DNA from 2 places in the Brevibacillus sp. HD3.3A genome. Region 2 is predicted to be linked to the other one. Evidence: a T-box and tRNA genes for the amino acid it is inferred to sense, from the RefSeq annotation. Region 2 holds a T-box; the other holds one or more tRNA genes.
The links. A T-box is a leader RNA that pairs with one kind of tRNA and senses whether it is charged. The one in region 2 lies ahead of metG (methionine--tRNA ligase), so its partner is inferred to be a tRNA-Met.
Positions count from the first base shown of each region.

Region 1: it encodes a tRNA-Met, which carries the amino acid that the T-box ahead of metG (methionine--tRNA ligase) is inferred to sense. The anticodon was not compared.

Region 1 is NZ_CP085874.1:4,005,565-4,021,660, reverse strand. Features, by position in the region: gene HP435_RS18610 (MFS transporter) at 1-826, opposite strand, end outside; gene HP435_RS18605 (helix-turn-helix transcriptional regulator) at 973-1,641, shown strand; tRNA gene HP435_RS18600 (tRNA-Gly) at 1,880-1,953, shown strand; tRNA gene HP435_RS18595 (tRNA-Met) at 1,962-2,035, shown strand; tRNA gene HP435_RS18590 (tRNA-His) at 2,057-2,132, shown strand; gene HP435_RS18585 (glyoxalase superfamily protein) at 2,227-2,595, opposite strand; gene HP435_RS18580 (EamA family transporter) at 2,793-3,701, opposite strand; gene rarD (EamA family transporter RarD) at 3,964-4,872, shown strand; gene pdxK (pyridoxine/pyridoxal/pyridoxamine kinase) at 4,951-5,763, opposite strand; gene HP435_RS18565 (hypothetical protein) at 5,935-6,105, opposite strand; gene HP435_RS18560 (ABC transporter ATP-binding protein) at 6,312-7,013, shown strand; gene HP435_RS18555 (ABC transporter permease) at 7,038-8,486, shown strand; gene HP435_RS18550 (HlyD family secretion protein) at 8,505-10,025, shown strand; gene HP435_RS18545 (hypothetical protein) at 10,111-10,785, opposite strand; gene HP435_RS18540 (class I SAM-dependent methyltransferase) at 10,782-11,582, opposite strand; gene HP435_RS18535 (hypothetical protein) at 11,779-13,824, shown strand; gene HP435_RS18530 (hypothetical protein) at 13,896-14,093, shown strand; gene HP435_RS18525 (EcsC family protein) at 14,133-14,960, shown strand; gene HP435_RS18520 (GNAT family N-acetyltransferase) at 14,957-15,502, opposite strand; gene HP435_RS18515 (flavodoxin) at 15,595-16,038, opposite strand.
Region 2 is NZ_CP085874.1:104,289-120,384, reverse strand. Features, by position in the region: gene HP435_RS00735 (CobW family GTP-binding protein) at 48-1,058, shown strand; gene spoVG (septation regulator SpoVG) at 1,116-1,403, opposite strand; gene HP435_RS00725 (RidA family protein) at 1,623-2,006, opposite strand; gene purR (pur operon repressor) at 2,013-2,846, opposite strand; gene ispE (4-(cytidine 5'-diphospho)-2-C-methyl-D-erythritol kinase) at 2,902-3,780, opposite strand; gene HP435_RS00710 (small, acid-soluble spore protein, alpha/beta type) at 4,014-4,193, opposite strand; gene veg (biofilm formation stimulator Veg) at 4,313-4,585, opposite strand; gene rsmA (16S rRNA (adenine(1518)-N(6)/adenine(1519)-N(6))-dimethyltransferase RsmA) at 4,877-5,773, opposite strand; gene rnmV (ribonuclease M5) at 5,777-6,325, opposite strand; gene HP435_RS00690 (resuscitation-promoting factor) at 6,502-7,596, opposite strand; gene HP435_RS00685 (TatD family hydrolase) at 7,964-8,734, opposite strand; gene metG (methionine--tRNA ligase) at 8,762-10,786, opposite strand; T-box leader at 10,841-11,098, opposite strand; gene HP435_RS00675 (AbrB/MazE/SpoVT family DNA-binding domain-containing protein) at 11,529-11,780, shown strand; gene rsmI (16S rRNA (cytidine(1402)-2'-O)-methyltransferase) at 11,896-12,780, opposite strand; gene HP435_RS00665 (GIY-YIG nuclease family protein) at 12,777-13,091, opposite strand; gene HP435_RS00660 (tRNA1(Val) (adenine(37)-N6)-methyltransferase) at 13,027-13,794, opposite strand; gene yabA (DNA replication initiation control protein YabA) at 13,890-14,261, opposite strand; gene HP435_RS00650 (PSP1 domain-containing protein) at 14,290-15,105, opposite strand; gene holB (DNA polymerase III subunit delta') at 15,109-16,089, opposite strand.

The DNA.
Region 1 (16,096 bases), 2.3 Mb from region 2:
AGGCGGCGAAAAAGAGTCCGCGGGAAGCGAGCAGAGCCGACAAGCCAGTTTGAAAAGTAAAGGTTCCTGAGGGCAGCAGCTTGCGGAGAGGTTGAACCATCAAAGCGAGGCCCACGATGATGAGCGCGACTCCCCATGCTTGCGGCAGCATGCCAAGTCCGCTCAAAAACAGCCCGGTTCCGACCGCGAGCAGCACAGACAGGCCGACCACGCCGGATTCGTCTTTCGCTGGAACAGCGGGGATCGTCAGCTTGCGGAAGGCAGGCAGCGTGAGAAGCACGGCAAGAAGCATGAAAGGCAGCACGCCCCAAAAGACGAATCGCCACGAAAAGTGTTCGGCAATCAATCCGGCTACATAGGGCCCGAGCATGGAGGGGAGCACGTAAGCAGTGCCTAGTGAACCCAATATTTTGGCGCGAAGTTCATCGGGATAACTCAGCGAGATGGCCGTGTACATGCAAGTGTACATGGCTCCCGCACCGAAGCCTTGCAAGACGCGCGAACCGATCATGACGTACATGTTGGAAGCGATGGCGGCTGCGACGAGTCCGAGCGCGAACAAAGCGACAGCGATGGTGAAAAGCAGGGCAGGCCCTTTTCGGTCAATCTGACGGCCGACCACGAGCGTACCGACAATTTGCGCCAGCAAATAAGCGCTGAATATCCAGCCGAACAAATGAATCCCTTGCAAATCGCCAGCAATGACCGGAGCGACTGTTGTGACGGCCAATCCTTCGAAACCGATCGCCATCGCTGACAAAATGATCCCAATCGATAAAGCAAGATAACGCGGGCCAAAAATGCTTTGTGCAGACAAGCTGGTCACCTTCCTTCGCGGATTGTAAACAGAGCGGCCAAGTATCCGGATACTTTGTAAAGAAATTTCTTTAATTAACAAATTATACCTGTGCTTTGACTTTGTCAATATTTTTCTTTATAATCTAGACAGTCCGAATTTTGAAGGTGATGGGATTGAAAAAGTCGAACACAAATGCAAAAGACGGGGCAGAAAGAACGAGGCGGTCGATCATCAATCTGCTCAAGCAAAACGGCGCCATGGACGCCAATCAGCTGGCGAGCGAGCTGGGGGTGACCGCCATGGCGGTGCGGCAGCATTTATACGACCTGCAAGAGCAAAGGCTCGTCACTTTTTCCGAGGAACCGCGCTCAATGGGCCGACCGGCCAAAATGTGGGCGTTGACCTCTGAGGCAAACCGCCTGTTTCCGGACGGCTATGCCGATTTGACTGTCAGCTTGATCGAATCGATGAAGGAAGCTTTCGGCGAGGAAGGCTTGGAGAAGCTGATTGAAATTCGCAACCGCAAGCAAGTGCTGGACTATCAGAGCAAGGCGCCGCTTAGCTTGCCGTTGCAGGAAAAATTGCTTGCTTTGGCCAAATCGCGGACGGATGAAGGCTATATGGCAGAGATCATTGCCAACGAAGACGGCTCGTTTTATTTTGTCGAGAAGCACTGTCCGATCTGCGAGGCGGCAAGGGCCTGTTCCGGCTTGTGCAACAAGGAACTGGAGATGTTTCAGGCCGTGCTCGGCGCTGGCTTGACGATAACGCGGGACGAACATATTTTGGCTGGGCATAATCGCTGTGTGTACCGGATCGTTCCTCAGGCCGATTCTGTCTGAATGTTTCGGCACAGCTTGCTGTGCGCTGTTGCTCCACAGGACTCGTAACAAAAGCGGGCTTGGCTACGGGTTACGGGTCTTGCGGGTCTATTTTCGCTATTCTTGACTTTAATTTCACGTGTGTTACAATAAAATGCAGAAAAGAACCTCTGGGCGCAAAGATGAGCCAGAAGTTCGCAAAGCCACTTGCGCTGGCGAGTAGGTCGCAGAAGCGTGCGAGTGGACGTGCCTTTGTTTTGCGGGTGTAGTTCAATGGTAGAACTCCAGCCTTCCAAGCTGGTCGCGTGGGTTCGATTCCCATCACCCGCTCCATAGCGTTTGGCGGTGTAGCTCAGCTGGTTAGAGCGTTCGGTTCATACCCGAAAGGTCGGGGGTTCGATTCCCTCCGCCGCTACCTGATCTGATTGTGTCCATGGCGGTCGTGGCGAAGGGGTTAACGCACCGGATTGTGGCTCCGGCACTCGTGGGTTCAAGTCCCATCGATCGCCCCATACAGCAAAAGGGAAAAGCCCAGCAGGTTCTTGCACGAGCCTGGCTGGGCTTTTTTGTGTTCTCGTCTTTTCGCGGGAAACAGCTTCTCCCAGCTTACGGAAAAGGATGCGGCTGGAAAAAGTGAATCCGGTTGCCAAAAGGGTCTGTCACAGACACTTCATGCGTTCCCCATGACGTCTTTTCCAAACCCGGCCGGGCGTATTTGTACGACTTGCCAGCCAGTGTCTGGTGAAGCAGCTCGATGTCCTCGACCTGCACGCGGATCGCCGCACCCGGGCACGCATCTCCGTGATGCTCAGTCAGATGCAGCACGCAGTCAGGCGAGGAGACTTGCATGTACAGCGGAAAATTGTCCTCATAGCGATGCTCCCAATCGACCTGAAATCCGAGAAAGTCGACGTAAAATTCCTTCGCTTTTGCTTCGTCAAAAATGCGAAAAATCGGCATAACGGCAAGCGTCATCTTTTCACAAGCCTCCTTCATGTAGGAATCGCAATCTCTTCATACCATTCCATGCGACCACCCCGATTTCCTATCAGCTAGAAAAGAGAGAGAACTGTTAACCGCAAGCGCTCACATCCCCGTTCATGCAAAACGTCGAGACGTGTTTCACAGAAAAAAGCGTGCCGAGTCCCCGGTGGACTGACACGCTTTTTCGGTTACATTCCTTTTTTCTCCAGGACATGTGACGGAGCAAACAGTTTGCGCCATTTGATTTGCGGCACGCAGATGGCAGCCAGGATCATCAGAACGCCGCTCCACTGGGAGAGAGTAACTGTTTCATGCAACACGAAGCTGGACAAGAGAACGACCGTCGGCAATTCGACTGCGCTCAAAATCGTCGCAAGCCCGTTGCCGATCCGGGGTACGCCTACAGCCAGACAAAAGATCGGGATGACGGAGCCGAATACAGCGACCAGCAAGCCGAGCGGCAGCAGACCTTCCAGCAGGCGTCCGTTGAGCAAAAACGTTGGCGGATAGACGATGGACAACATGACGGCAGCCATGCTGATCGTAATCGCGCTGCGCAAGTAAGGATTCATGCCGGGCAGGACGCGGCCGCTGAAGAAAATGACCAGGGCAAAGGTAGCGCCAGACAGCAGTCCGTAAATCAGGCCAGTGACGCTCACGTTTTGCAAGCCGCCTTCGCTAAGCCCGCTGGCGAGCACCGTTCCGCCTCCCAGCATGAGCAGCGAAACCCATTTGGCAGCTGACGGCCACTTGCGATCGACCACAGATTCGAGCAAAACCCCGATCCAGGTGAATTGGAACAACAGGACGATCGCGAGCGAAGCAGACACGCGGCTGACAGCCTGATGGTAAAAAATGCTGGTAGAAGCCATCATCAGACTGACAGGCGCGAGGATCAGCAAGTATTTGAACTGGAATCGTTCCCGCGAGAAGAACAAGGCCGCCACAATCATGATCAAGCCGCCGAAAACCAGTTGACTTCCGCTCATTTCATAGGGAGTGAAGCCCAGGGCAAATGCGTGTTTCATGAACAGCGACAACACGCCATAGCTGCATGCGCCAAACAAAACGAACAGAACAGAACGCCAGTATGTCATAGGTAAAAATTCCTTTCTTATGACTAAACTCGGTTGAATAATGCCTATTGTACACCAGTAAGAAAAATGGTACAATGAAAAATTTAGCTTTGCTTTATTGTGTTACTGAGGTAATCAACTATCTAGGTAACTCACTACTATGGTAGCGAAGGAAAGTATCTGAAACGCTTATATTGAGCATGAATACATAGCCGTTTGGCGGCAATTCCGGTACACTACTCTATATGTGTGGCACATGGCAAACTCGGTGGAGGCAGAAAAAATGAAACAGGGGATCTTTTATGCGGTTGCGGCGTATTTTGCATGGGGTTTGCTCCCTCTGTACTGGAAGCTGTTTCAGTCAATGGGTGCATGGGAAATCCTCGCTCACCGCATCGTCTGGTCCGTTCTTTTTGTCGCAATCATTATTCAGGTAACGAAACGCTGGAAGACGATGTGGGGCTCGGTAACCGGGGGGAAGATGTTCGCGGCTCTTGCCATTTGTTCGCTTCTGATCAGTGCGAACTGGCTGATTTACATTTGGGCGGTCAATAACAACCAGATCATGCAAACAAGCCTCGGCTATTACATGAACCCGTTGTTTACCGTGTTGCTCGGCGTCATCTTTTTAAAAGAAAAAATGCACGCAGGGCAGTGGGTTGCGCTCATTCTGGCAGCCTGTGGCGTCCTGTTTGTCACCTTTCAATACGGCGAAGTTCCGTGGATCGCGCTCTCTTTAGCCGTGACGTTCGCATTTTACGGTCTGGCGAAAAAGCTCGTAAAGCAAGAAGCGATGATCGGGCTTGCCTGGGAGACTTTGTTTGTCGCTCCAATCGCTCTCGGCTATTTGCTTATGCTCCAGGCGAACGGAACGGAGACGATCGCGACTCTCGCCTGGTGGCAAATGTTGCTGCTTGCGCTCGCAGGAGTTGCGACTGCGATGCCGCTGTACTGGTTTGCGCAGGCTGCCGTGCGCTTGCCGCTGTCGATTGTCGGCTTCATCCAGTATTTGTCTCCGACGATTTCTTTGCTCACGGCCGTCTTCCTTTATAAAGAACCGTTTACAACCACGCATTTGATCAGTTTTGCCTGCATCTGGTCTGCGCTGATCATTTTTACCGCAAGCTCGATGCGCAAAAAACCGGCCGCTGCTCCGATCAAACAGGAAGTGGCGATCAAAAAGCAGGCGTGAACGTGAACGAAAAAAACTCCTGACCAGTTCCGAGGCATATGCTTCGTCCGGTCAGGAGTTTTTTGTTTGCGCAAAAGCTTAGGCTTGCTGTTTGCGGCGATACGCGCCATGGTCGGTTGGACCGACGTACTGATTGAGGGCAAAGGAGTGGCGAATCGCTTCTGTAATGAAATCTTTCGCGACAGCAACGGCTCCGCGCACGGAGTTGCCTTTTGCCAGCTCGGCACAAATCGCAGCCGAGAATGTGCAGCCTGCTCCGTGTGTAAACGTAGTGTCAATGCGCTCGGACTCAAGCACTTCAACGGATTGGCCGTCATAGAAAACGTCGACGGCATGGCCGCCTTCCAGCTTGGTGCCGCCTTTTACGACAACGTAAGCGGTGCCGAAGTCATGAATGCGTTTTGCCGCTTCTTTCATATCATCAACGCTTTTCAGCGCGCCCATCTCACTGAGGATGCCCGCCTCGAACAAGTTCGGGGTTGCCACAGTCGCACGCGGAAGCAGAACTTCACGCAAGCTGATGGCGATTTCCGGGTGGAGCGCTTCAGCGCCTTTACAGATCATCACCGGGTCAACGACAACGTTTTTCAATTGGTATTGTTCTATTTTGCGGCTAGCAAGCTCTACCAGTTCGGTTGTACCGAGCATGCCCGTTTTTGCTGCGTCTACGCCGATTCCGGCCAGTACCGTCTCGATCTGCTTTTCGAGGATGGCCACATCGATCGGAAACACTTCATGGTTCCAGTTGTTGTGCGGGTCTTGGGCCACGATGACAGTAAGCGCTGTCAATCCGAATACGCCAAGCTCCTGAAACGTTTTGAGGTCTGCTTGTTGTCCAGCTCCGCCGCTGGTATCGGAGCCTGCAATCGTGAGTGCTTTTTTCATGGTCATTTTGATTATCTCCCTTATGTGCAGCAGCGAAGTGAATGCAGATCTTTACTGTCATGCACTGTAATGTCTCCCTCTATATTAAGAGGAAAAAAACGGCGATGTCAATAATATCTCCACAAATAAAAAACCGCTTCCCCGAGATGAGGAGCGGTTGCAGATGTGTGTATGCAATTAATTGGAAGCAGCGTGGTGGAAGGAAAAGCTGATTGGCGTGGACAGAGTGCGGGAGCGCTTGGTAGCGAGCTGTTTGGCTTGCTTCGCTGCTTCAAACATGCTTGGTGCCTTGATGATTTCCACCCATCTGCGCGTTGCGGTTTCAAATAAAAAGCGGTAGATTGTCATCGGTCATCGACCCTCCGTGTTTTCTTCACTCTCTTATTGTAGTACGGATTTGGCAGCAGTTGGTTACGCGTTTGTTACATGATTTTGAAGATCTTGCATCTTTTTTGTAACAAAACAAGGGAAAAATTGTTTTTCAAAAAGCCGTTACGTTTTGAACGTTTTTGCGTCTTTAGTATGAGAAATGAACGAATGAGGTGCTGTAAAAGATGGCCAACACAAAAGGAGAGCTGACAGTAACCGGGGTCAATCACAGCTACGGAACAGGGAAACTCAGGGTGCCCGTACTGTTTGATATTAACCTGCACATCAACCGCGGCGAGTTTGTGGCTCTGTGCGGTTCGTCCGGTTCAGGGAAGTCCACACTGCTGAATCTGCTCGCGGGCCTGACCAAGCCGGAAGAAGGAAGCGTGACGGTAAGCGGAGAGGAGATCTCCAAGTTTAGCGAAAACCAGTTATGTCTGTTTCGGCGCAAAAACATGGGCTTCATTTTCCAGTCGTACAATTTGCTGCCCAACCTGACTGCGCTGGAAAACGTGGAGCTTCCGCTGATCTTCGCGGGCGAAAGCGTCAAGAAGCGTCGGGCGAAAGCGACGGAGATTTTGAATCGCGTCGGGCTGGATGGGCGGATTCATCACCGTCCAAACGAGCTGAGCGGTGGTCAGCAGCAGCGTGTCAGTATTGCGAGAGCGCTGGTCAACCAGCCGGATATCATTTTGGCTGACGAACCGACGGGGAACCTCGATTCGAAGACGGAGCAAGAAATCCTTCATCTTATGAGGGAAATGAACAAGGAAAATGGGACTACGTTCATCATCGTTACCCATGAGCAGGAAGTAGCAGAACAGTCCGACCGCGTGATTTACTTGCAAGACGGCCGGGTTGTACAAAAAAGGACGAGACCAGCGTAGGCGAGGGTATGAGGTGAACATATTGTGAAGGTAATAGATTCGTTTCGCATCGTCTGGAGAAATCTGTGGCGAATGAAGCTGCGGACGGCTCTGACGTCCGTCGGTGTAATGATCGGAACGGCGGCCATTGTCGCCATGATGGCGCTCAGTCTGGGCCTGAAGGAAAGCGCTGTGAAAAGCTTGGAAAACTTCGGGAACCTGACGGAAATGGACGTCGAGCCGATGTATTACAATCAGGAAAAGGACGAGCCGATCCCGGATGACCAGCGCAAGAGGCTGAACATGGAAGCCGTGCAAGAACTGAAAAAGATCCCGGGAATCGCCAGCGTCATGCCCGTCAAGCGGCTGAACGAGCAGGCGAAGCTCAAAGTAGGCAGGCGCGAGGGCTACGTGGAGCTGGTAGGGGTAGACGTGAATGAATCGGCTGCCTACCGGAAAAACGATGTGGAAAAAGGGAACTATTTGACAGGCTCTCCGCAGGAAGTTGTTGTGGCATACGATGTTCCAAGAGAAATGCGCGATGTGGAAAAAGAAAAACGCGAGGCGCGCAGACGAAATTCCGGAGGCGGCAGGCAGTCCGACATGCCGCCGGATATGATGGGCGGCGGTGGCGAGGGAGCAGCCTTCAACATCGTCGACAAAGCGGCCACACTCGTTTTGACGCGGGAATACCGCATCGACGACGAACCGAAGTTTGAGAAAAAAGAACTGCGGGTGAGAGTCGTCGGACAGTTGCGCAAATCGGAAAACTTCCGATACTCCAGCGCTGTGTACGTGCCGCTCAGTGTCGTCAAAGAGCTGAACGATTGGGTCAACCGCAGCCGGGGCAACGAGAGCGATGAAGGCTCACCGCGCCGTACGCGCGAGCAAGCGAAGAAAGACACGTTCGAATTTGACCAGATGACCGTCAAGGTGGAATCGCGCGAGCAGGTAGAGAGCGTCGTCAAAGCCTTGAAAGAAAAAGGCTACGAAGTCTGGTCGCCAGCGCGCGAGCTGGAAACGATCAACAAATTTTTCTTCGTGATTCAGATGGTCTTGGGCGGTATCGCGGCGATCTCCTTGCTGGTAGCCACGATCGGGATCGTCAATACGATGATCATGTCGATTTTGGAGCGAACGAAAGAAATCGGCATCATGAAAGTGATTGGCGCAACGGTATTCAACATTCGCTGGCTGTTCCTGATGGAGTCGGGCTTTATCGGTCTGATCGGTGGATTGGCCGGGCTTGGCATGGCCTGGGGCGCTGTAGAACTGGTGAATTATTTCGGAGCCTCGGGCGGCATCATGGACAGTTTGAACATGGGGTATGGCGGAGGCGGACCGGAAGGCGAACCGAGCAAATTGGCAGTCATTCCAGCCTGGCTGGCACTGTTTGCCATCGGCTTCTCCTTTGTTATCGGTTTGCTCGCAGGGATTTTCCCGGCTATTCGGGCTTCCCGTTTAAGCGCACTTCAAGCGATTCGATCAGAATAAGAAATGTGGGGAACGAAGATGAACAAGAAAAAATGGATCATACTGGCAGCAATCGTGGTCGTTCTGGGAGGGGGCGGCTACGGTGGCTACGCATACTACCAGTCGCAAAACACGGTGGCAGAAGAACCGCCGGCAGAAGAGCCTTCCTTCCCGACGGCTGTCGTAGATGTAGGGGAAGTGAAGAAAACGATTTTCTCTTCCGGGACCGTGGAAGCAAAAGCGCGTGAGGAAGTCCGGTCCGAGAGCAGCGGCAAGGTGCAGAAACTGCTCGTGAAAGAAGGACAAGCGGTGAAAAAAGGCGACGTGCTGTTTACCGTAGACAGCATGGACGCCCAGCTTGAATTGCAAAAGCTGGAGCTGGGGATCACCCGCTCGCAAAAAGAGTTGAGTGAGCTGAAAAACAAGAAAGACCGGATTGTCTCCAACAAAGCCGGGAAGGTGAAAGAGCTGCTCGTGAAAGAAGGAGACTCGGTTACTCCTGACACGGTTGTAGCGAAGCTGGTCAACACCGACAATTTGAAAATTGTCGGGAAGTTTACGGCGTTTGAAGCGGATCAGTTCCGCGTCGGCCAGCCTGTGAAGGTGTTTGTCACCGCCTCCCTCTATTATGTGGATGGAGTGGTGACGAAGGTCGACAAGATCGGGAAAAAGGAAAAAGGCGTGGGTGGCGTTCACGACGTCGAAGTGCTGGTCAAGAAGCCGGGTGCACTCTACGCAGGAGATATCGGGCAAGTTCAGTACACAGACCCTAAAGGGGTGCTGTACATGAGTCAGCAAGCCACTCCGTTTGAATTGTCGGATGAAATGGAGATTTTGGCCGGAACGCATGGCAAGATCGGAAAAGTGGAGATTGACAAGGAAGACGAAGTCAAAAGCGGACAGCTTTTGTTCAAAATGGATTTGACCGATTCCGAGCTGGAACTGAAAGACAAAGAGCTTTCCTTGAAAGAAGCGCTGCTGAACCTGGAGCAGAAAAAGCGGGAAATCGCCAAAAAGCAAGTGGAAGCGCCGATCAGCGGGGTCATCACGAAGCTGAATGTCAAAGAAGGCGAAACCCCTGGTTCTGAGCCAGTTGCCGTTATTATGGATACTTCCTCTGTTTACTTTGTAGCTGCGGTAGATGAGATGGATATTCCAGCGATCAAGCTCGGCCAAAGCGTAGATGTTTACTTGAATGCTTTTGGCAACAAGCCGTTCAAAGGGAAAGTCACCGAGCTTCCGAAAGAAGGGACAAAAGAGGACAAGTCTGTTCGCTTCGCCGTCAAGGTGGAGTTGAGCGAGGCTGCCGATATGAAGCACGGCATGACGGGTGATTGCGATATTTACGTCGGGCAAAAAGACAACGTGAAGCGATTGCCGCTGAATGCCGTTGAGGTCATGGAAGCAGGACATGCAACCGTCATGGTCAAAGACCCGTCGTCTGGAGAGCCGACACCGAAAGAAATTGAGATCGGACTGGAAGGCGCGGACTTTGTAGAGATTGTCAATGGCCTGAATGAAGGCGAAGAAGTATTGATGATGAATCCGGAAGGCATGTAAGAATTACAGCACGAGCATGCAACGAGAAAAGACAACAGCCTTGTGTACCCGTCTTGCAAACGGATCGCGTTGGCTGTTGTCTTTTTTAGCGATAGCGGGTCAATGAAAGTCTCTCGCAGACGTTTGAGGTCAAGCTTTTCAAAGGATGAGCCACCAGCTGGCCTGTCTCGCGGCTGAACTGCTCAACTGCCGGACCCATGGACAGCTGCGCCGCTGCCAAGGCTATACCAGGGCGGGCAAGTTGAAGGTGATGGAGCGCTTCCTTTATTTTGGCGCAGTATGCTTCTTGTCTGTTTGCCATCAGCAGGTCAAACGAATTTTCGATGATGTGAAGCTCGATTGCGGGATCGCTCCCGGCTGCTTGCGCGTAGCTCCGCAAGCGGTTCATGGTCGGCTCGACTGTGGCCGGGTTGCTGAACAAAAGCAGCTTCGCACCGGGATCAAGCGACAGCTCCTGAAGAAGCGGGCCGTCTATGGTGAAAATGGGAACCGCGAAGCTGGCCTCGTCTTCTGGGGTTAGGTAAGAAGCGTACTGGGTGCAGGTGATGATCACGGCGTCTGCCGAACATTGACTCATCCACTGCAAATGGTCGCGCAGTTTCGCGTGCGCCTGCTCAATTGCAAGGGCAACAGCTCCTGTGCTTTGCAAAAGAATGCCCGGATCGACGAAATGAACAAGTTCGACGTCGAGCGCGGCGAAGGCATCGGCTAAAAGCGCAATATTCGAATGGTGCGCGTGCAAGCAGGCAATTCGCTTCATCGGCTGGCATCCGGCTGCAAAGAGGTTGGCGTGGCTTCCTTGCGGGCGATGAAGCGCAGTCGCTTGTAGTCCATGACCCAGCTGCCAGCGTGGAAAAGCGCCGGGCGCAGCAGCTCCGTCACCTCTTCGCGGATGTCCGTCCTCGCTTGCGCGGACAGTCCCGCGAAAAAAGGGCTGCAAAAGGAATCCAGCCAATGCTGTAATCCCTGATCGCCATCTGGCAGGGTGGTTGGTCTGTCGAAGTGGGAGGCCAGTGTGACGCGGAAGCCCTGCTTTTCCAAAAGGGCAGTGTACTCGCCGATGCTTGGAAAATACCAGGGAGAGCGCTCATCTGCCGAAATATTGTGCCGACTCAATGCGATCCGCAAAGCTTGGAGGATGTATTCGCAGTTGCCTTTTCCGCCAAGCTCGGCAACGAAGCGTCCGCCGGGAACGAGCAGCTGCCAGACAGACTGAATCACTTCCTGCGGCTTTTTCATCCAGTGCAGCGCCGCATTGGAAAAAACAGCGTCATACAGCTCGTTTGATTGATAGGAGTGGGCATCGGCTACGGAAAAGGCAATCTGTGGATATTTTTGTTTGGCTGTCTCGATCATGCTTGCGGAAAAGTCGATGCCTGTCACCTTGGCGCCAGCCTCTACCAGTTGCGCGCTCAAATCCCCGGTGCCGCAGCCTACATCGAGAATGTTTTCGCCGGGCACGGGGGAAAGCCACTCCAAAAGTCCTTTGCCATAAGCGGACACAAAACTCATCTTGTCATCGTAGAGCTTGGCATTCCATTGATTCGTGAGACTCATCTGTCTCCCTCCTTTTCTCTTGTTTTACCAGTTTTATAGGTATAAATCAAATCTATAAAAATGATCAAACGAATAGTTTTTACCTATGTGCATGGCGCGGAATTTTTTCAAACGGCACAGGAAACTAGGCTCATTTTGTCGAAGAAAGACGAGTGGAAACACTACAGCGAATGCAAAGAAAGGTAGAGAATATTCCGTGAAAAAATGGGTTGTAAAAGCACTTCTTGTGTGTCTGGCTACTGGCACCTTTTTGTCGGGAGTATCGGCTCCGCCAGCCATGGGAGCAGGGGCTGCAACATCTATGAAGAAAAACAGCCAAGTAGCAAAGCCCGTTTCGCAGCCTGTTCACAATATGATTATCTTTAACGACTATCAAGTGGCTGGCCAGGATTCAGGAGGGTGGAACTGGGTAAAAAATGACGAATTTATCCTTCCGCCAGATACTCCTCTCGATATCGACCTGCTGCAAACGACGTATGGTAGCGGCACGAACCTCAATAAAAGCGAGGTGATGCTTGACGGTGTTGCCATGCCGGAGTACCAGGCCGAACAGCAGTCTTCGCAAAGCACGTTCCGTTGGCAAGTTCCCCGCTTTTCCATTCCGGCTGCCAAATTGACGGCTGGCCTGCATACACTCACGTTTGTCGTATCAGATGCCAAAGGGCAGAAAAGCACCGTGCATGTGCGCTTTCAAGTAGAAGCGCAAAACTACCCGAGCGTTTTTGAAGGGGAGAAGGCTGAGGGCGAGGAAGTTCCAGCCGGCCGTCAGACAGTTATTTTCGGCATGATGGGCTCTACGAATTTTGCCAGCACGGTTCCGGGAACGTGGAAAATGACCAACAAAGCAACAGGTGCCGAGCTTAAAGCGGTACCGGGAACCGTTTTTGCGACGGGAACGCTGGCAAATGGAGAATACGATCTCGTGTTCACTCCCGATGACATGAGCATGAGCATCTGGACGACAAATATTCGCGTCGGCATGGCGGAACTGTACATGGGAACGGACGCCAATGGTCAAAAGCTCTCGCAAGGCCAGCAAATCTCTGCCCCTGCGGCTCCGGGAGTGGTTCCGCTGTATTCTCCCGTTGCCGGACGCTGGTCGGCGAATGGGACAGGACAGACTTTGACCGACTCCCAGCATTTCGAGGTGGCGATTCCGGAAATGATGGCGGGAATGACGATGACGGTCACTTTTGAGCCGAATCAGACAACCAATCCTGACAACATCTGGGGCAGCTCAGCAACGGAAGTAAAAATTCAGGTTCCCGGTGCGCCCAACTCGTGTGATTCAGCGAGTGCAACTGCGACGATGGATGTGCTGATGCAGCAAAATGCGCAATCCTCGATGATGGTCGAGCGGGAAAATTTGTCCTCGTCCGATATTACCGTGAAGCTTTACCAAAGACCTGTACATGTGATCTGGCTGGCGACAGCGGCGGAGCATGTGGAGCATGGCAGTGAAGCGTCAGACGACGAAGGGCCGGGCTTCTGGGCCGTTGACAACGTGGTGGTGGATGAATCGAAGCTGAACTGGGATCATACAGCGCTCCTGCTGTCCAGCTACAAGCCAGGCCGGCTCAAGGTGAACTATTACAGCAAGCGGGAGCCTCGCCAGTCGTGGTGCGGCTATATTCAAGTAATTGAAGATGTCCGGCCAATCCCGGCTGTCCCCGCCTGCGACAAGGATGAATCAGGCTTGGCTCCTACCCAATCGCCGCTGCTGTTGATCAACAATCGCGGCAAGGAATATCGCGACGGGCAGACCATTTCAGTCAATTCCTTGGCAGAGCTGGACAATGACAGAGAGCTGCGGCTAAAAGCTACGTACGCAAAACGCAGCGGAAACAAAAAGCTGCGGGATGGAACGGGGCGCAACGGCACGGCTTACTACATGCCGAACCTCGTCTGGACGTACGGAGAGACGCCAGTTGGCTCCAATCAGACGACTGTTGGAGCGACGATTTCATCCGACAACACGGTTCAAGTGTTTTATGAAGGACAGGAAATCGCGCTTTTCGAGTCAGACCCGGATGATGAATACGAAGATGAGGGAATGTCATCCCTCGATTTGCGGCAAATTATCGAGGACAACGACGGAAAAGCAGGCGTCTACACAATCAAGGTGACCAACCATCTTACGTACAAGACTTGCTCGCTTGTGCTAAAAGACAAAAAATACGTGAAAGACTTGAACGTCCAGGAACGAAATGAAACCATGTCTCTGAAAGTAGAAGTGAAATAAGCAAACGTCCCCCTTGCAATTGGCAGGGGGGTTTTTGTTGGGAAAAGTGCTCAAAGGGGAGGGCAAGCGAGATGACCAGTGAACAGATCGCCATTCTGAAACAGTTCGGTTTTTGCATCGAAGGGGAGCAAGTGAAACATTTGAAGCTGGGAATCGTAACAGACAGTAAGGAATTTGTACGCTTTTCCACGCCTGAGCAGTTGCGGGAGCATATCAAACAGCTGCTTCGCAATCAGTGTTTATGGAAGCAAAAGCGCGGCGAGCAATAGAAACAGAAGAGCGGAAAGGTGTGGGAGGGATTGGGACAGATGGAGTCGAGAGCATATTTGCAGCAGGAGCTGGCAGCGGTAGAAGCATGGGAGAAAGATCAAAACGACTTGTGGTTTTGGGAAAAGCTGGGCAGGCTTCCTTTCGTCTGGCTGGATAAAATAACGCCCAATTTCGTCAGGGATAAGCTGGGAACGGCAGTAGACGAGATGGCGGCATTTCTTGAAACGGGAGGGACGTATCTCGTTTCGGATGCGGCGATTTACAGCAAGTTCGCTCAGCGGCTTGAGCAGGAGCAATCCGGTTCGAGGCAGCCGCGAGCAGAAGAGGTCGCAGGAGCGCCGCTTGTGCTCATGGATGAAGTGGCTCTTAATCTGAAAGAGTCGCGGGCGACTTTTGCCACGGTGCAAGGTGCGACGACGGGGATCGGCGGAATTTTTACATTGGCTATCGACATTCCGTTGCTTTTGGGCACCTCGTTGAAAGTATTGCAAGAAATGGCCCTCTGCTACGGATATCGGCCAGAAGAAAAGCGAGAGCGCCTGTTCGTGGTCAAGTGTCTTCAATTTGCTTCCTCGGATATTGTCGGGAAAAAAGCGATTTTGGCTGAGCTTTCCCGGTTTGACGAGCCAGCTGCGCAGAAAGACGTCATCGCGCAATTGCAAGGCTGGCGGGAGGTCGTCGTGACGTACACCGAAAATTTCGGGTGGAAAAAGCTGTTTCAGCTGGTACCGATTGCGGGTATTTTGTTCGGAGCGTACTTGAATCGTTCAACCGTACAGGATGTCGCCGAAGCGGGGAGAATGCTTTACCGCAAGCGGCGAATCCTGGAGCGATTGCGGGCACAAGAAACAGCGCAGCGTGATTAAGCCAGGTCTTCGGCTGTCAGCGCGAAAATCAGATGATCTTCCCACACGCCGTTGATCTGCAAGTAGTGCAAGGACAACCCTTCCTTGCGAAAACCGTTTTTCTCCAAAACGCGAATAGAGGCCGTATTGCGAGGCATGACAGCGGCTTGCACGCGGTGCAAACCGGCTTCTTGAAAGGCGAAAGCGAGAGCGAGCCTGACGGCGGCTGTCGTGTAGCCTTTTTGGTTGCAGCTTTGATCCATGAAGTAACCGATGGTTGCGTTTTGCCAGGCGCCGCGTACGACGTTTGACAGGGCAACACGGCCGATCATGTCGTCCGTTTCGCGCAGAAAGACGCCAAAAGCGTAGCCTGTGCCAGCGGCAAAGTCTTTTTCCGCCTGGGCGATTTGTTCCTGTTGGCCCGTGAGCGTCAAAAAGGAAGACGACCGAATCGGTTCAAAAGGTTGCAAAAAAGCATGATTACGCAGCCGAAGCTCAAGAAGCTCGGCTGCGTCGTCCATGCCCAGAGGTCGCAGATAGACCGTTTCTGTATGTAGCGTCATGATATCAATCCTCCCTGGAAAAAGTCGGATCGACATTGTACCATGACTTGATTTAAGTGGAAAGGCTTTTTCTTTTCAGCGGCCTTCTGGTCTTAGCCCAGCAATTCGGAGAAAGAAACGCCAAACGCCTTGCAGGTTTCCACTTCTTTCGCTGTAGGGGACAGCTCGATTTTCAAGCCTTCAAGTGGTGTTTCCGCACCGCGCTCGCTCGCTTTTTTCAAGAGAGTATCTACGGCAGCGCCAACGTGCTCGTAAGCGGAATCGCAGGAACCGAATGCGACTACTTTTTTGCCAGTCAGATCGATGTCGTCCATCTCTTCGTAGAAGTCCAGGCACTCGTCCGGAAGATCGCCGTCGCCCCAAGTGTAAGCGCCGAGCAGGATGCCATCGTAGTCCTCAAGTTCCTTGGCTGTTGCGTCCATCACTTCTTTTATCTCCAGCTCTTTTCCTGTGGATCGAATACCCTCAGCAATCGCTTCAGCAATCTCTTGTGTGTTTCCAGTCATGCTTGCGTAAACCATCAAAATGCGGCTCATAAGGTTGAAACCCTCCAAATAAGATAATGAAAATCATTCTCACAAAAATAAGATAATG
Region 2 (16,096 bases):
TGATATATTGATGGGCGAAAGAGGTTATATAAAGGAGGCAGGAAGGAATGCCAGCGAATGTCTACTTGCTGACCGGATACTTGGGCAGCGGAAAAACGACCTTATTGCAAAAATGGCTGACTCATCTACGCGTCCAGAACGAAAACGTAGTCGTCCTGATGAATGAAATGGGCGAGGAAGATATTGACGGCGAACAGCTGCAAGGCTTTGGCTTCCCCGTAAAAAAGCTGCTGGACGGTTGCATTTGCTGCTCGATCAAAGGGGAACTGACAGAAGGCTTGCGGGATATTTTGAACTCCCTGCAACCCGATCGCATTTTGATAGAAACAACAGGAGTCGCCGACCCGATCGATGTCATCGATACGCTTACCCATCCCGAGCTTTACGATCGCATCGAGCTGAAAGGGACGATCAGCGTCGTGGATGCTTCCCGCTTTTTGGATCTCAATTCGCGCTTCGCCTCCACAGCGGCTCTCGTGAAGACCATCCGCAATCAGGTCAAATACGCCGACCTCATCCTGCTCAACAAAACAGATATGGCGAGCGCCGAACTGGTGGAGCGCGTCAAGCAGAAGCTCGCGGAGCTAAACCCGAAAGCGCCGATTCACCAAGCGGTGCAGGCGAACATCGATCTCTCCCGGCTTCAGGCTGTGAAACGAGTCGAGCATGTGAGAGAACCCGATTCTGCCTCCCCTGCTCCCGTCCAAACAACGATCGGCCGCATGTCCACGATGGACAGGCTGAAACAATCGCTCGGCCTGAAAACGAGCACACCTTCGCTTTACAACAGCATCGATACGTTTTCCTACACTTTTAATGGGCCGGTAGACGAGAAAAAATTCGAGGATTTTTTGTATGATCTGCCCAAAAACGTGTATCGGGCAAAGGGGTATGTGCTCTTTCATGGAAAAAAAGAACTGATTTCGTTCCAGCACACGGACAATCAAGTGCTGTTCTTTCCATTCGAGAACTTCGGACCGAAACTGGTCGCTGTTTTTATCGGGGAAGGAATGGATCAACAGGAAATTACAAGAAAATTATCCAAATGTTACGGGTAATCAGACGCCGAAGCACCCTGCCAGAAATGACAGGGTGCTTTTGTATTGGGTGCTATTTTACGCACCCGCTTCGATCGTGCTTTCTTCTTCTTGACCTACGCGTTCATACTCGGTCAAAACAGCAGCTTGGATCTTTTCACGGGTAGTCGAAGAAATCGGATGGGCGATATCGCGAAATTCTCCGTCTGGTGTGCGCTTGCTCGGCATTGCAACGAACATGCCGTTGTTTCCGTCAATGACACGGATATCATGAACCACAAATTCATGGTCAATTGTAATGGATGCAATCGCTTTCATCCTACCATCCGTATTCACTCGGCGCAGTCTTACGTCTGTAACTTCCATCTAGTTCACTCCCTTTATCTATGAAACGCGTTTAGGAGTATTTCCACCCTCTGGGTAAATATTCCTGCTGATGTTATGCAATTTTTAAAAAAATATATAAATATGTTCATAACATCAACTCTTTACACGGCACATTTTTACTATCCATGTTATAAACAACGCAAAAACAGCCTAACGCACCGAGCATCAGGCTGTGTCGAATTTCCAATTATTCTATTCTTACGCTTCGATATAGGCAACGATCTCGATCTCTACTTTTACATCGCGCGGCAGGCGTGCCACTTCAACGGTAGAGCGAGCAGGCTTGTGATCGCCAAAATATTGGCCATACACTTCGTTCAATTGCGCAAAGTCATTCATGTCCTTGATGAATACGGTCGCCTTCACTACATGCGAGAGGTTTCCTCCTGCTTCTGCCAGAACAGCCTGGATGTTGGAGAACACCTGATGGGTTTGCTCCACAACGTCGCCTTCTACCAGCGTGCCGTCCGCACGCAGCGCGATTTGGCCGGATGCAAACAGAAACGGACCTACTTTTGCAGCCTGGCTGTACGGGCCGATAGCTGCTGGAGCCTTGTCAGTTGAAACAAAAGAGATTGCCATTTTGATCTACTCCTCTCTATTTTCAAAAAAACTGCCTAGCTCAATTTCAATCTGCTTGCCCTTGAAGTCGACATCTTGCAGTTTGGCAAGAGACACATACTCATCAACCAATCGCTCGGACACATCTGCTGTCGTTTCGACCAGCACGCCGCAACCAACAACAGTCGCGCGGAACTCTTGAAGCAGATCGATCATGCCGCGCAGCGTGCCGCCAGCCTTCATGAAGTCGTCCACGATCAGGACGCGGGACTGCTCGGCCAAGCCGCGGCGAGCGAGAGACATCGTCTGAATCCGCTTACTGGAACCGGATACGTAATTGATGCTTACCACAGAACCTTCCGTCACCTTGTTGTCGCGACGCACAATGACGACAGGCACATTCAAAAACATGGCTGTCGCGTATGCGAGAGGGATTCCTTTTGTCTCCACTGTCATGACCACATCGACGTTTTTGTCAGCGTAAGCAGTGGCAAAAAGCTTGCCGATCTTCGCCATAGTCGCCGGGTTGCCGAGAATGTCGGACATGTACAGGTATCCACCTGGCAAAAGTCTTTCCGGATTGGCCAATTGCTCGATCAGTTCGCGCATGAAGTGAAGGGCCTCTTCCGTTTTTACCTGGGGAATATACTTCACTCCGCCTGCCGCACCCGCCACCGTCTTGAGCTGCCCTACACCCTGGACCTCAAACGCTTCCTTGATGATCGACAAGTCTTCACTGATGGATGATTTCGCTGCGCCGTATTGTTCCGCAAACAGAGTGAGAGGAGTCAGCGTATGGGGATGGGCAAGCAAGTGCTGCGTCATGTCAACCAGACGCGCACTTCTGCGCAATTTCTTCATGGCTCTTCCTCCAAAACCGAATATTATGCTGCTAATGTATCATTTTTATACGTGTTCATGCAAGTATTTCCCCATCTTGGGAGCCTAACATTCGGACAACAAACACATCTTTGACAAAACCTCTGAGTGCATTGTAAATCCTATGTACTTTCGCTTCCTTTTGCACGAGGGCAAACACCGTAGGACCGCTGCCGGACATCAAGACACCGTCCGCTCCGGACGCGATCATCAGCTCCTTGATTTGCCGCACTTGCGGATAAAGGGAGAGCGTGACGTTTTCCAACACATTTCCGAGCGACTGGCACATTAATGAAAAGTCTTGCTCTGAGATAGCTTGAAGCATCTGCCTGGTGTCAGGATGATTGTCGATTTTGTCGACACGCAAGTTCCCGTACACATCAGGAGTGGACACACCGATCGGCGGCTTGGCCAAAATCACCCAGCAAGGAGCCGGCGTTCCCAAATGCGTGATTTGCTCCCCGCGCCCTTTTGCCAGCGCAGTTCCGCCATAGACGCAAAAAGGGACGTCAGAACCGATTTCTGCGCCAATCTCCGCCAGTTCATCCAAGCTCAATCCGAGATTCCACAGCTGGTTCAAACCGCGCAACGTCGCTGCGGCATCACTGCTGCCGCCAGCAAGTCCGGCCGCAACCGGGATTTGTTTGTCTATATACAACCGTACGCCCTGGCGCACCTGATAGCGTTCTTTTAAGAGCACTGCCGCTTTATAAGCATGATTGCGGATATCATCCGGTACGAAGCTGGCAGAGCAGTCCAGCGTAATCTCACCATCTTCGCGCAGAGTCAAGTCTACACGATCTGCCAAGTCGACGGTAGTCATCACCATTTCCACTTCGTGATAACCGTCCGGCCGTTTGGCAAGCACATCGAGAGTCAGATTGATTTTGGCCGGAGCTTTGACCGAGATACGCACGTTGTTCACCTCTGCCTACTATACTAAATTTCCTAGTCTCTTATTGTAGCATAGCCAATCTCTCCCCTGCCAGTTGATACCCCAAAAAGAATAGGATCGAGATCATTGCGGTTATTTCGAAAATTCAGCAGTGTTTTTCGGCATGAAAAAAGCCGGGAGGTCCCGGCCTTGTCAACGAGTTTGTATGATTGTATTCCTGAGATGGGATGTGTCCGCTCGCGTCCTGCCAGCGCTTATGACCGTCTGGCAGCCAGTGCTTCCTCGGCAAGCTGTACAGCTCGCTTCACCATGTTTCCCGCGTCACGCGTCGTGATGCCTCCCCAGCCCTCCGCCTTTACCGTATCGTAAAAGCCAAGCTCCTTGGCGAGTTCCATCTTGAACTGCTCTGACATCATTCCTCGTCTGCGACCCATAGCATCCTCCCTTCCCGTTGACAGGTATAGTGTGCTCCAAGTCCAGCTTTTTCATCTTCGCGCCCAAATATTTACAACCTTTTGATAGCAAAAATAAAACAGTAGAACCCAGAAGGGCTCTACTGTTGTACAAATGTGATGCGGATGTGCTCGTTATCGCGGCACACCGTCAACTCTACTGTTTCCGTCAAGATGTCGGCATAGCTGTAGGAGACCCGCTCAAAGAGTTGATCGTCGTCAAGCTTTACCACAAACACAGATGGGTATGTTTCTTCGAGGATGCCACTTCGTTCGACGGTTTTACGGCGACCTCCATTGGCCTTCAGAAGGATGCGTTCACCAATGTGCCCGTCTAAACTGCGTTTAATGTCAAGTAACGCGTTTCTTGCCATTGTTCCATCCACCTCGCTTACATCTATTATAACAGCTCAATTATATTTTGTCAAAGAAATAAAAAATTATAGCAACCCTGTAGATATTTTGTCAACGGGGTTTTTTTCAGCAAATTAGCAGATATTTGTCACCTGCTCTCCAACAGTATGTCCACAATGCGCAAAAACCTTGCTGTAGCAAGGCTTGCCGATAATAGCCCGGCCTTTATTTCCCGCATTTTTCTTGCATTCATCGACAAAAAACCCCCGTCTTTGGCTTTTTCCGTCCAAAAACGAGGGTAAAAGTTTGTCTTATTGCCCAATAAGGCCGCGCCGCAAGCCTTCGTTGGCTAGGCGGGCGAACTCCTCGATACTGAGGGTTTCGCCGCGGCGGGTCGGTTCAATCCCGATGTCAGAAAGCATCTGTATTACTTCATCCTTCTGTGTTTTTAGAAACAGACCGTTCATCAGGTTGTTCAACAAAGTTTTGCGCCGTTGGGCGAACGAGCAGCGCACCACCCGGAAAAACACATCCTGGTCGTCCACTTCAACTGGCGGACGATCCCTGACTTTGAGCCTGATGACGGCAGAATCGACGTTAGGACGAGGAATAAACACGCTGGCTGGAACGATCATCGCGACTTCTGTTTCCGCATAAAACTGCGCCGCGACAGAAAGAGAGCCGTAGTCTTTCGTGCCTGGCTTGGCAGCAATTCTCTCAGCCACTTCTTTTTGAATCATGACCACGATGTTCTCCAGAGGCAGTCTCTCTTCCAGCAGCTTCATCAAAATCGGCGTCGTCACATAGTAAGGCAGATTGGCTACGACGCTCAGCTTCTCGACCCCAGCCAGCTTCTCTGTAATGAGGGAACGCAAATCAAGCTCCAGCACGTCGCCATGCACGACCTCGATATTGTCGTAGGGCGACAGCGTGTCCTGCAAAATGGGCAAAAGCCGCTGGTCAATTTCAATCGCCATGACCTTCCCAGCTGCTCGTCCCAATTGTTCGGTCAAAGCGCCAATCCCCGGGCCGATTTCAATCGCGCCTTTTTCCTTCGTCAGGTCAGCTTCGTCCACGATATTGTGCAAAATGTTGGTGTCTACGAGGAAATTTTGGCCCAAACTCTTCTTGAAGGAGAAGCCGTACTTCTCCAGGATTTCTTTTGTTCGCGTAGGTGTGGCAATATCCTTGCCTGCTGCTTGCGTCATTGCTTACTCCCTCTCTTTATCGATGGCTTCTACAGCCGCTTTAAATTCCGCGCGAGTGATTTGAAAAGCATTCAGCCGTTGCAGCATTTGCTTGGCGTTGGCGTAACCGATCCCCAAAGCTTCCCCAAGCTTGATTCTCCGCTCCTTGGCATCGCTTCCCGACGTGAGTCCATTTTCCAGCAAATCATCGGAGGTAATCTCTCCGGCTGTTTCCGCCATCTCTGTCCGGACTTCCGACAGCGCGCGAACAATCACTTCCGGCGTGGCGTTCTCCACCCCGATGTCGCCTTTTTTCATACCGTCCTCCTGCGTAATGAAGGCGTGCTTGCAGCCCGGTACGGAACGACTGATGATCTTGCGAATGCGCTCCCCCTGGTAATCGGGGTCTGTAAAAATAATGACGCCGCGCTTCTGCTGCGCCAGCCGGATTTTTTCTATCGTTCTGGCATGGATGGCGGAACCACCCGTTTCAATCGTGTCAGCGTTCACTGCACGCTTGATGGCAGCGGTGTCGTCTCTCCCCTCCACGACGATGACCTCTTTTATTTTCATGATGTACTCCTACTTTCGTACAATGTCGCTTTTGCTAGTAGTGTTCCAAAAAAATCAGGCAAAAAGCCTGGAAATGCCGAAACGAATCCTCGCCTGAAACCGTCTAACTATCAAACAGCTTATCATGTCTATTCGCAAAACGCCAAAGACAAAGACAGGAGCGGTCTGCTCCTGTCCTATGGTTTCTGCGGCCCGATTATATAGACGGTTTTGTTGCGCTTGCGACCAAATTGAACGGCTTCTGGCTCTGTGCTCACAAACACGTCAATTTTTCCGCCGCGCATGGCGCCGCCTGTGTCTTCTGCCCGGCGATACCCTACGCCCTCAATATACACCCACCAGCCATATGGAATGACTTTTGGGTCTACTGCGATCGTGTGGCCTGCCTTTGCTTTGACGCCTGTCGCCGTACGTCCATAGCCTGGCGAGCTAGGATGCTTGCCTCCCCCTGAAGGAGAATAGGCAGTCAAAGTAACCCCGTTCAGCACTTTTTTCGGCCTGAATACTTTCCCACCACGCGAGATCATTCCCGCTGAAGCGACCAAGACCCTTTGCGATGGATCGTTGTTTTGCAGCGAAGGAGCTGCTGTTCCGACGGCCACCACTTGGTCCTTCTTTGGCACAAGCACATCTCTTGTCACCAGTTCACGGGAGACCTCCTTTCCGTCTTCCATGACCAGCTTGTAGTGTGCAATTGCCTTACCCTCTTGCCCGTTTTGCAGTACACGGGATTTACCCTTGGTTAATGCCGGATCGTTCTTGCGTATTTCCTGAAAAGCAACCCGTTCCTCGACTTTGACTGTCTGCTCGACTACGCGCTTAATTGTAATCGAAGCGTCCTTCGTCAGCGAGGCGGTCAGGGCCGGCTCTACCCGGTCCTTTTCACCCAGCGCAATGCCGCTGTCCTTCAACACGCCAGCAACATCCCGACTAAGTGTCTGTATCGTTTTAGTCTGCCCGTCAACCTGGACCGGAATGGACCAGGCTGTATGTAAAGTGATCAATGCTCCGTCTGATAGCTTCGTCTCAGGTGTTGGTTGAAGGGAATCCTTTTCCGTTACCGTAATGTTTCGCTCGGTCAAGAACTGCTGTACGGTACTAGCTTTGGTAGCTACCGTCTGGCTTTCTCCGTCCAACGAAAAAGTGACCTGTTTTGGCTGGGTAGCCTGGGCAGAGAAATAGCCAACCATGGGAACGAGCACAAGAGCAAGGATGCCGAAAACGACAAGCCCCGAATGCTTATACTTTTCCCATATCGCGCGTAACTCCATTTCCCACACTCCTTTTCCTAGAAAAGCACGAGGCTTCTCCTGTCTAGCCAGGTAAGGGTCGATGTAATTGCACCAATATTCTGGAAGTGGTCTGTACTTAACAAGGTCGGCTTTGATTGTAAGTTACTTTTTTCCCTTTGTCAAATTTACCCTCCCCTGGCCGAAGCGATAATGCTAACAGACTAGCAAAAATCAGATGGCGAATGGTAGCAGATTTCTGTCGAGAAGCTTTGTCGGATGGACAATAATCGTTCGACACATTGTTCAAGGTATGCGCCGCAAAAAACGAGTAGAACAACAGATCGCAGCACAAAAAAACGGGAAATCACGTGATATGGCGTGATCTCCCGTTTTGGCTTGCTGTTTTTTACGGCTGGAGGCGAAACAGTCGTCTTGCATTTTCTGTGGTGATTTGGGCCATTTCTTCGTAAGACAAGCCGCGAATGTTCGCCATTTCCTCGCAGACGTAACGCACGTATCCACTCTCATTTCGCTTACCGCGGAACGGATGAGGGGTCAGGTACGGGCAGTCTGTTTCTATCAACAGCTTGTCGAGCGGTACTTGGGCTGCTACTTCTTTTGGCTGCTTCGCATTTTTAAAGGTCAGCGGGCCGCCGAATGAAATGTAAAAGTTCATGTCCAGCGCCAGCTTCGCCGTCTCCCAGCTGCCGGAGAAGCAGTGCATGATCCCTCCGACCTCTGCTGCCTTTTCTTCTTTCAGGATCGTCAAAACATCCTGGTGCGCGTCGCGATTGTGGATGATGATCGGCATGTCGAGCTTCCGCGCCAAACGAATTTGCTTGCGGAATACTTCTGCCTGCACGTCTTTTGGCGACGTATCCCAGTAATAGTCCAGGCCCATTTCGCCCAGCCCCACTACCTTCGGATCGCGGCTCAACTCCTCGATCCACTCCAAATGCTCGTCGGTCATGTCTTTGGCGTCCTGGGGATGCCAGCCGATGACTGCGTATATGAAATCGTGGTTTTTCGCCAGATCCATGCAAGTCGGGATGGTTTCTGCGTTGAATCCGATGTTCACGATCGTGCTGACGCCGTTTTCCCGCGCGCGGGCGATGACTTCCTCGCGATCCTCATCAAATTCTTTTGCATTCAGGTGCGCATGTGTCTCAAATAGCAAAATAGGTTCTTCCTTTCCTGCCCCTCGTTACTTCACAATCGCTCCGTTCGGCATGCTCGGATCTACTGTCGCAAGCGTCAGCTGATCGCCTGCGGACGCTGCCAAAATCATGCCCTGCGACAGCTCTCCGCGCAGTTTCACAGGCTTCAGATTGGCTACGAGGATTACTTTTTTGCCGACCATGTCTTCCGGCGTGTAGTATTTCGCGATACCGGAAACGACCTGGCGCTTTTCATAGCCGAGATCCAGTTGCAAAATCAACAGTTTGTCGGCGTTCGGGTGCTTCGCACATTCCACTACTTGCGCAACACGCAGTTCTACTTTGCCAAAATCGTCGATACCGATTTCTTCTTTGGCATCCGCTGGTTTTTCTGTCGCTTCCGCCTGGTTTGCCGTTGTTTCGTTCACAGGTGCTTCCCCTTTCAAAGCGTCTTGTTTTTTCTTGTTTTCCTCCGCTTGGCGGCGTGCTTCTGCGGTCGAATCGTCAATGAAAGCCAGCTCAGCCTGCACGTCCAGACGCGGGAACAAAAGCTCTTTGCGGCTCACGATGCTGCCGGCAGGCAATCCGCCCCATACGCCAGCCGATTCCCAGCTTGTCGCCTGTTCGTTGCCCAAAATGCCGAGTTGGTCCCAAATTTTCGCAGGCGCCTTGGTCATGAACGGTTGAATCAGCACGGAACTGATGCGAATGCTTTCCGCGAGGTTGTACATGACTGTCGCCAGACGTCCTTTGGTTTCTTCCGATTTTGCCAGGTTCCACGGCATGGTTTCGTCGATGTATTTGTTCGTGCGGCCCACCAGTTCCCAGATGTGGGCAAGCGCATTGGAGAAACGCATTTCTTCCATATGCTCCTCGACCAGCGCCTTCGTTTTCATCGCGAGGCTGATCAGGCTGTCATCCGGTTCACCAGCATCTTGCGGAGCTGGAACTACGCCTTCGAAGTATTTCTCGATCATGGTAGCGGTGCGGCTGAGCAAGTTGCCGATATCGTTTGCCAGATCGTAGTTCAGGCGCTGTACGAACGATTCCGGTGTGAAAATGCCGTCCTGCCCGAAGTTGATTTCACGCAACAGGAAGTAGCGAACGCCATCGGAGCCGTAACGGTCAATCAGCAGCTTGGGATCGATAACATTTCCTTTCGACTTGGACATTTTTCCATCCGGCATCAACAGCCAGCCATGACCGAAAATTTGTTTCGGCAGCGGAACATCGAGCGCCATCAGCAAAATCGGCCAGTAGATCGTATGGAAGCGCAAAATGTCTTTTCCGACCATATGGACGTTGGCAGGCCAGAAACGGCGATATTTGCTGTCGTCGTCAGACAAGTAGCCAAGAGCAGAAATGTAGTTGGTCAACGCGTCAATCCAGACGTAAATCACATGTTCAGGATCGCTCGGCACTTTAATTCCCCAGTCAAATGTGCTGCGGGATACGGACAAGTCCTGGAGTCCAGGCTTCAGGAAGTTGTTGATCATCTCGTTGCGGCGACTCTCCGGTTGAATGAAGTCAGGGTTCGCTTCAATGTGCGCGAGCAGTCTGTCCTGATACTTCGACATGCGGAAGAAGTAGTTTTTCTCCTTGACCTTCTTCACTTCGCGGCCGCAATCCGGACAAATGTAACCCTTGTCGGTTTTACATTGGGTTTCTGTCCAGAACGCCTCGTCTGGTACGCAATAGTAGCCTTCGTACTCGCCGAGGTAAATATCGCCTTGGTCAAGCAGACGCTGGAACACTTTTTGCACGACTTCTTTGTGGCGCGGCTGTGTCGTACGGATGAAATCATCGTACGAGATGTCGAGCTTCTGCCACAGGTCGCGAATCCAGTCTACGACAGGATCGATAAATTCCAATGGCTGCTTGCCATCTTCGGCCGCGCGCTCCTGTAGCTTTTGACCGTGCTCGTCCGTACCTGTTAGGTAGTAGACGTCGTAGCCGCGCAAACGTTTGTAGCGCGCCAGTGCATCGCAAGCAATTGTCGTGTAGGCATTTCCGATGTGCAGCTTATTGCTTGGATAATAAATCGGTGTGGTGATGTAGTATGTTGGTTTCATGCAACCTAGCCCCTCCTAATAACATGTAGAAAAATAGAAAAGCCCACCCCAAAAAATTGGGGCGAGCTCTAACTCGCGGTACCACCCAAATGCTCCGTCTCCCTCGCGGAAAACGGACTTGGTGAGTCCAAAACAGACTCTACCCTTAACGCGGGTCAACGTCACAGACTACTGGACACGACGGTTTGGTCGCGGCTGTTCATCTGCAAGACTCTGGGTCCATGTTCGGCTTGCTCGCTTATACCGGTTTTCAGCTACCCCGGCTCTCTGGAATAAGGAGGATCGGCTTACTCTTCCCATCATGGTCGTTTGCTTTTGCTGTGCATTCCCTCATTTATCCTCTATTGTACACGACCGACCTGTTTTGTAAACATCCAGCCAGCACCATCTTTCCCGAATTATTTTCAAATGTAAGGAAAAGGGAAAGCAGAGAGAAGTAGGCTTTTTTGTCGAATAGGCGCGGTTTCATTCGACATAAAGTGACTGTTTCGACATGCATTAATCCCAGTAAATTTTATCCATAAAAATTTCCATACACTTTCCAGTTTCCTACAAAACGCTGATATATCAACTTTCTTATTTTCAAAAAACACTTTGGTTTTCAAAGATTTGTCAAAATCATGTTGACACCTTTGGGAATCGCTGGTATGATAATCCCAACAGAAAATGTCGAATATTGACGATTAATGATGAGCGTTTAACAATAGCATCGACATATGAATTTTTAGGAGGAGAATTTACAATGATGAAATCAACGGGGATTGTTCGTAAAGTAGATGAATTGGGTCGTGTCGTTATTCCAATCGAATTGCGCCGCACACTCGGTATTGCCGAAAAAGACGCTTTGGAAATTTACGTAGATGGTGAGCGCATCATCCTGAAAAAATACGAGCCTGCTTGCATCTTCTGTGGAAACGCTGATAAAGTATCTCATTTTAAAGGTAAAATCGTTTGCCAAGATTGCCTGACTGAGATGCCAGTTGTAAAACGCTAATTTTTGATAAAAAACCGATTTACATACAAATAGCCTTCGCACAGGGACAAGCTATGCGAAGGCTATTTGTGTTTTCTGAGCAAAAGAAAAAAGCCGACCTGCTAAGGCCAGCTCCTTATTCCGCTTCCTGATCGCGATGGTACTCGTTGTAAACGTCCCGTTTGGGCAAGCCGCGGTCATCAGCCGCCTGCTTGATGGCTTCTTTTTTGCTCAGGCCCTGCTCACAGTAATGGTCGACATGCCCAACGACGCTCATTTGCTGCCACCAGTCAACAGCTTCCTCTGTTTCGACAGCGCCTGTGTAGCCTTCGACAATGACGCAAAATTCCCCGCGCACTTCCCCGCTGTCCAGCCATTCCAGCAGTTCGTCAAAAGTGCCGCGAACAAACTCTTCGTAGCGCTTGGTCAGCTCCCGAGCCAAAACAGCCCGGCGGTTGCCCCACGCTTCCTGCATCGCGGCAATCGTCTTTGCAATCCGATGCGGAGCTTCGTAAAAAATCAACGTCTCCGGATAACGCTTGAGCCGTTCCAGCTCCTCGCGCCGCTCCTTGTTTTCCCGCCCGATGAATCCGCAAAAAACAAAACGGTCTGTAGGCAGTCCCGAAGCAATCAAAGCTGTCAGTGCGGCATTGGCACCTGGCACCGGAACGACAGGATATCCGGCGGCGACTGCATCGCGCACAAGATCTGCCCCCGGATCGGAGATGGCCGGCAGTCCGGCGTCGCTCACCAAGGCAATCTGCTTTCCTTCTGCCAACCATTGCAACAGCCCTTGACCGCTTGCTTCCTTATTATGCTCGTGATAGCTCACTGTGCGCTTCTCGATCTGAAAATGGTTCAGCAGCTTCCTTGTTTGCCGCGTATCTTCACAGGCAATCACATCGACCGCGCGCAGTGTTTCCAAGCACCGGACCGTGATATCATCGAGGTTGCCAATTGGCGTAGCCACCAAATACAGGACACCTGTTTCCTCCTGCGCAAAGCTGCGCTGTATATTCATTGCGGCGTCCCTCCAATCAAGTCTTCTTTTTGCTTGCGATTCAGCCGTTTGATCGCTTCCTCCCGCTTCAAGCCCCATGAACGGTCAGGCCCCTCTTCCCAAAAGACAAGCGCCAACGGCCCGCGTCCTCTGGTATACTTCGCGCCCTTTCCCTCCTGGTGCTTCGCCAGTCGGCGCAGCAGCTCCGTCGTATAGCCGGTATACAAGGAACCGTCTGCGCAGGAAAGCATGTAGACAAAGTGGCTCTTATGCGAGGGAATCTCTTCTGCCGAAATAAATTTCCTGAAGTTCCTCACAGTATTCCTCACCATTCTCATAAACAATCAATGGCGGTTGAATCCTCAGCTCCGGCTTTCCGCCCCGCATTCCTTCGATTAGTACCATATTCGGCTCCGCATCCCTGCGCGGATAAACCAGGCGCATCCGCTTCGGCTCAATTCCGTATTGACGCATCAAGGAAATGATATCAATCAGTCGCGTCGAACGATGGACGAGTGCGAGCTTGCCGCCGTTTTTCAACAGCTGGCTGCCGACCCGGATGACATCTTCCAGCGAGAGCAAAATTTCATGACGGGCGATCGCAAAGTGTTCGCTGGTGTTTTTCTCGCCACTCGTCGCAGGCATATATGGCGGATTGCACGTAATCAGATCGAATTTGCCGTGACCGTAATGGGCAACAGCCTCTTTGACGTCTCCATGGTACATCTCGATCCGTTCTGTAAGCCCGTTCAACTGTACGTTTCGACTCGCCATGTCGTACAAGCGCGGCTGAATTTCGATTCCATCAAAATGAGCTTCCGGCGTCCTTGTCGTCATGATCAACGGAATCGCCCCGTTGCCCGTACACATATCAAGCACCCTGCCGCGCTTTGGCACCGATGCAAACCGCGCAAGCAGCACAGCATCCATGGAAAAACAGAACACCTCGTGGCTCTGGATGATTTTCATTTCGTGTGTCAATAAATCGTCAATGCGCTCCGCATCGTAGAGCGGCACGTTGGTGACAGGTTCCATCCTTTATTTCCTACTCCTTTTTGTCCTTGTCTTGGAAAAAGCGACCTGACACGTGGCACAGGTCGCTTTCTCCATACGGTGATCGCTCGTCACCTTTATTTTTGAGGGCCGCCGCTCAAAAACGAGAGACAGAACAGGCAATCCCCTTCTTTACGCAAACTGCCGAAATGCACATTGCAGATATGAAACCCTTCCGCATACAGACGAGCAAGGTTGTCATACCCTTCCCCGACCACGGCCTTTTTGGCTTTCTCCTTGGCAACAATGCTTGTTCCTTTTTGTTTTGCCTGGGAGCCAGTCTTTTTCTTGTCCAGTCGGTTGCGAAGATGCTGGTTTTCAACGAGTAATTGGGCATTTTCCTCCATCAAAACAACGATGACGTCTTTCAACTCACCGATCTCTTTGTACAGGTCCCCAATTCGTTCTTCAATGCTCGCCATCTTGACGAAGATTTCCCGTTTGTCCACTAGCTCACCTCTCCCCTACCCCCACACTTTATTCATAGGTGGGGAGCCCTATCGCAATCTCATCCAATCCAAATTCCGTGATGCGTTTGTCGATCGAAAGCTCCACCTGAACGGACTGATCCAGTACGTTAACAGAAACGACTCGTCCATTTCCCATCGGGGTAGTGACCACCTTGCCGACATCCGGCATTTCATCACGCGTGCTTTCGTAGTTGTCATTCTCGTATTTTAAACAGCACATCAAACGGCCGCACAGACCGGAGATTTTTGCTGGATTCAACGAAAGGTTTTGATCCTTGGCCATTTTGATCGAAACTGGCTCGAAATCGCCGAGGAATGTCGAACAGCACAGCAGCCTGCCACAGGGACCAATGCCACCAAGCATTTTTGCTTCGTCGCGCACGCCAATCTGACGCAGTTCAATGCGGGTGCGAAACACGGAAGCGAGGTCTTTTACCAGCTCGCGGAAATCAACCCTGCCGTCAGCGGTAAAATAAAAAATGATCTTGTTGCGGTCAAATGTGTATTCCACATCGACCAGCTTCATATCGAGCTTGTGCTCCTTGATCTTCGTCTGGCACACGGAAAAGGCGTTTTTCGCAGCTTGCTTGTTTTCATCAACCTGCTTAGCGTCTTTATCGTCAGCCATGCGAATGACCTTTTTCAACGGCAGCACCACATCGGACTCAGCGACTTCCTTTTTGCCGATGACGACCTTGCCATATTCGACCCCTCTCGCCGTTTCGACGATTACAGTGCAATCTTTCTCTATCGGCAGTCGGTCAGGGTCGAAGTAATATATTTTGCCCGCTTTTTTAAAACGGACCCCAACAACCTCATACAAGGGTTATCCCTCCTGGAATTGAAGAACCAACCGCTCAAGAGCCAACTGTGCGTTGGCGTTTCGCTCTATCCGATTTTTCGTATCCATGACCAAATCTATCCCGTGCAAGAGCTCAGCTTTTGTCCATACCAGTGCTTGTCCTTGCAGCACATCCTGTTGGTCGCTGTTAATGAGATGGGCATGCCTGCCTACTTGCACATACAGGATATCGCGCAGCCAAAGGATGAGCAAATCTAAAAAGAGGGGTAGTTCCTCTTTGATTTTGTCGCTCTTTTGCAACATATCATGGATGGTGAAGAGCGCAGACGAATTACGCTGTTTGCACTCATGGCTCAATTGTATCACTAGATTTCTTAGCTGTGCAAACGATTCTGATTGGCTGAGTGCCTTGGCCTCTTCCACATTTGTCGTAATGTGGGAGGCAATCTGCGCCATCCCGGCAGAAATGCCGTCTGACCGCAGCTGTGCCGCAATGGCTTCGGCAGAAAGTGGAGAGAATTGCACGATTTGGCACCGGGATAAAATCGTCGGGAGGATCGAGTGGCTATGTTCCGTCAGAAGCAAGGCCAGTACACCAGCGGGCGGTTCCTCCAAAAACTTCAGCAGGCTGTTGGAAGCTTGCGTCGTCATTTTGTCGACGTGTTCGATGATGTACACCTTGTGCTTGGACTCTACCGCACGCATGGCCATTTCTTTTTGCAGCGCGCGAATCTGGTCGATTTTAATAGAAGCTCCATCAGGTGTAATAAACAGGACGTCGGGGTGGTTTCCCCCTTCAATCCGCCTGCATGTAAGACAGGCCCCGCAGGCGTCCGCTTCCCTTTCCGGACAAAAAAGGGACTTCGCCAGATGCAGGGCCATCTGCTTTTTACCCGCTCCTTTGGGACCAGCCAATAAATAGGCGTGTGCCAATCTGTTGTTGAGCAGGCTATGATACAGCAGCTCGGAAGCTCTCGGCTGCTGGGAAAAACGGGTCCATGTCATAATGGTT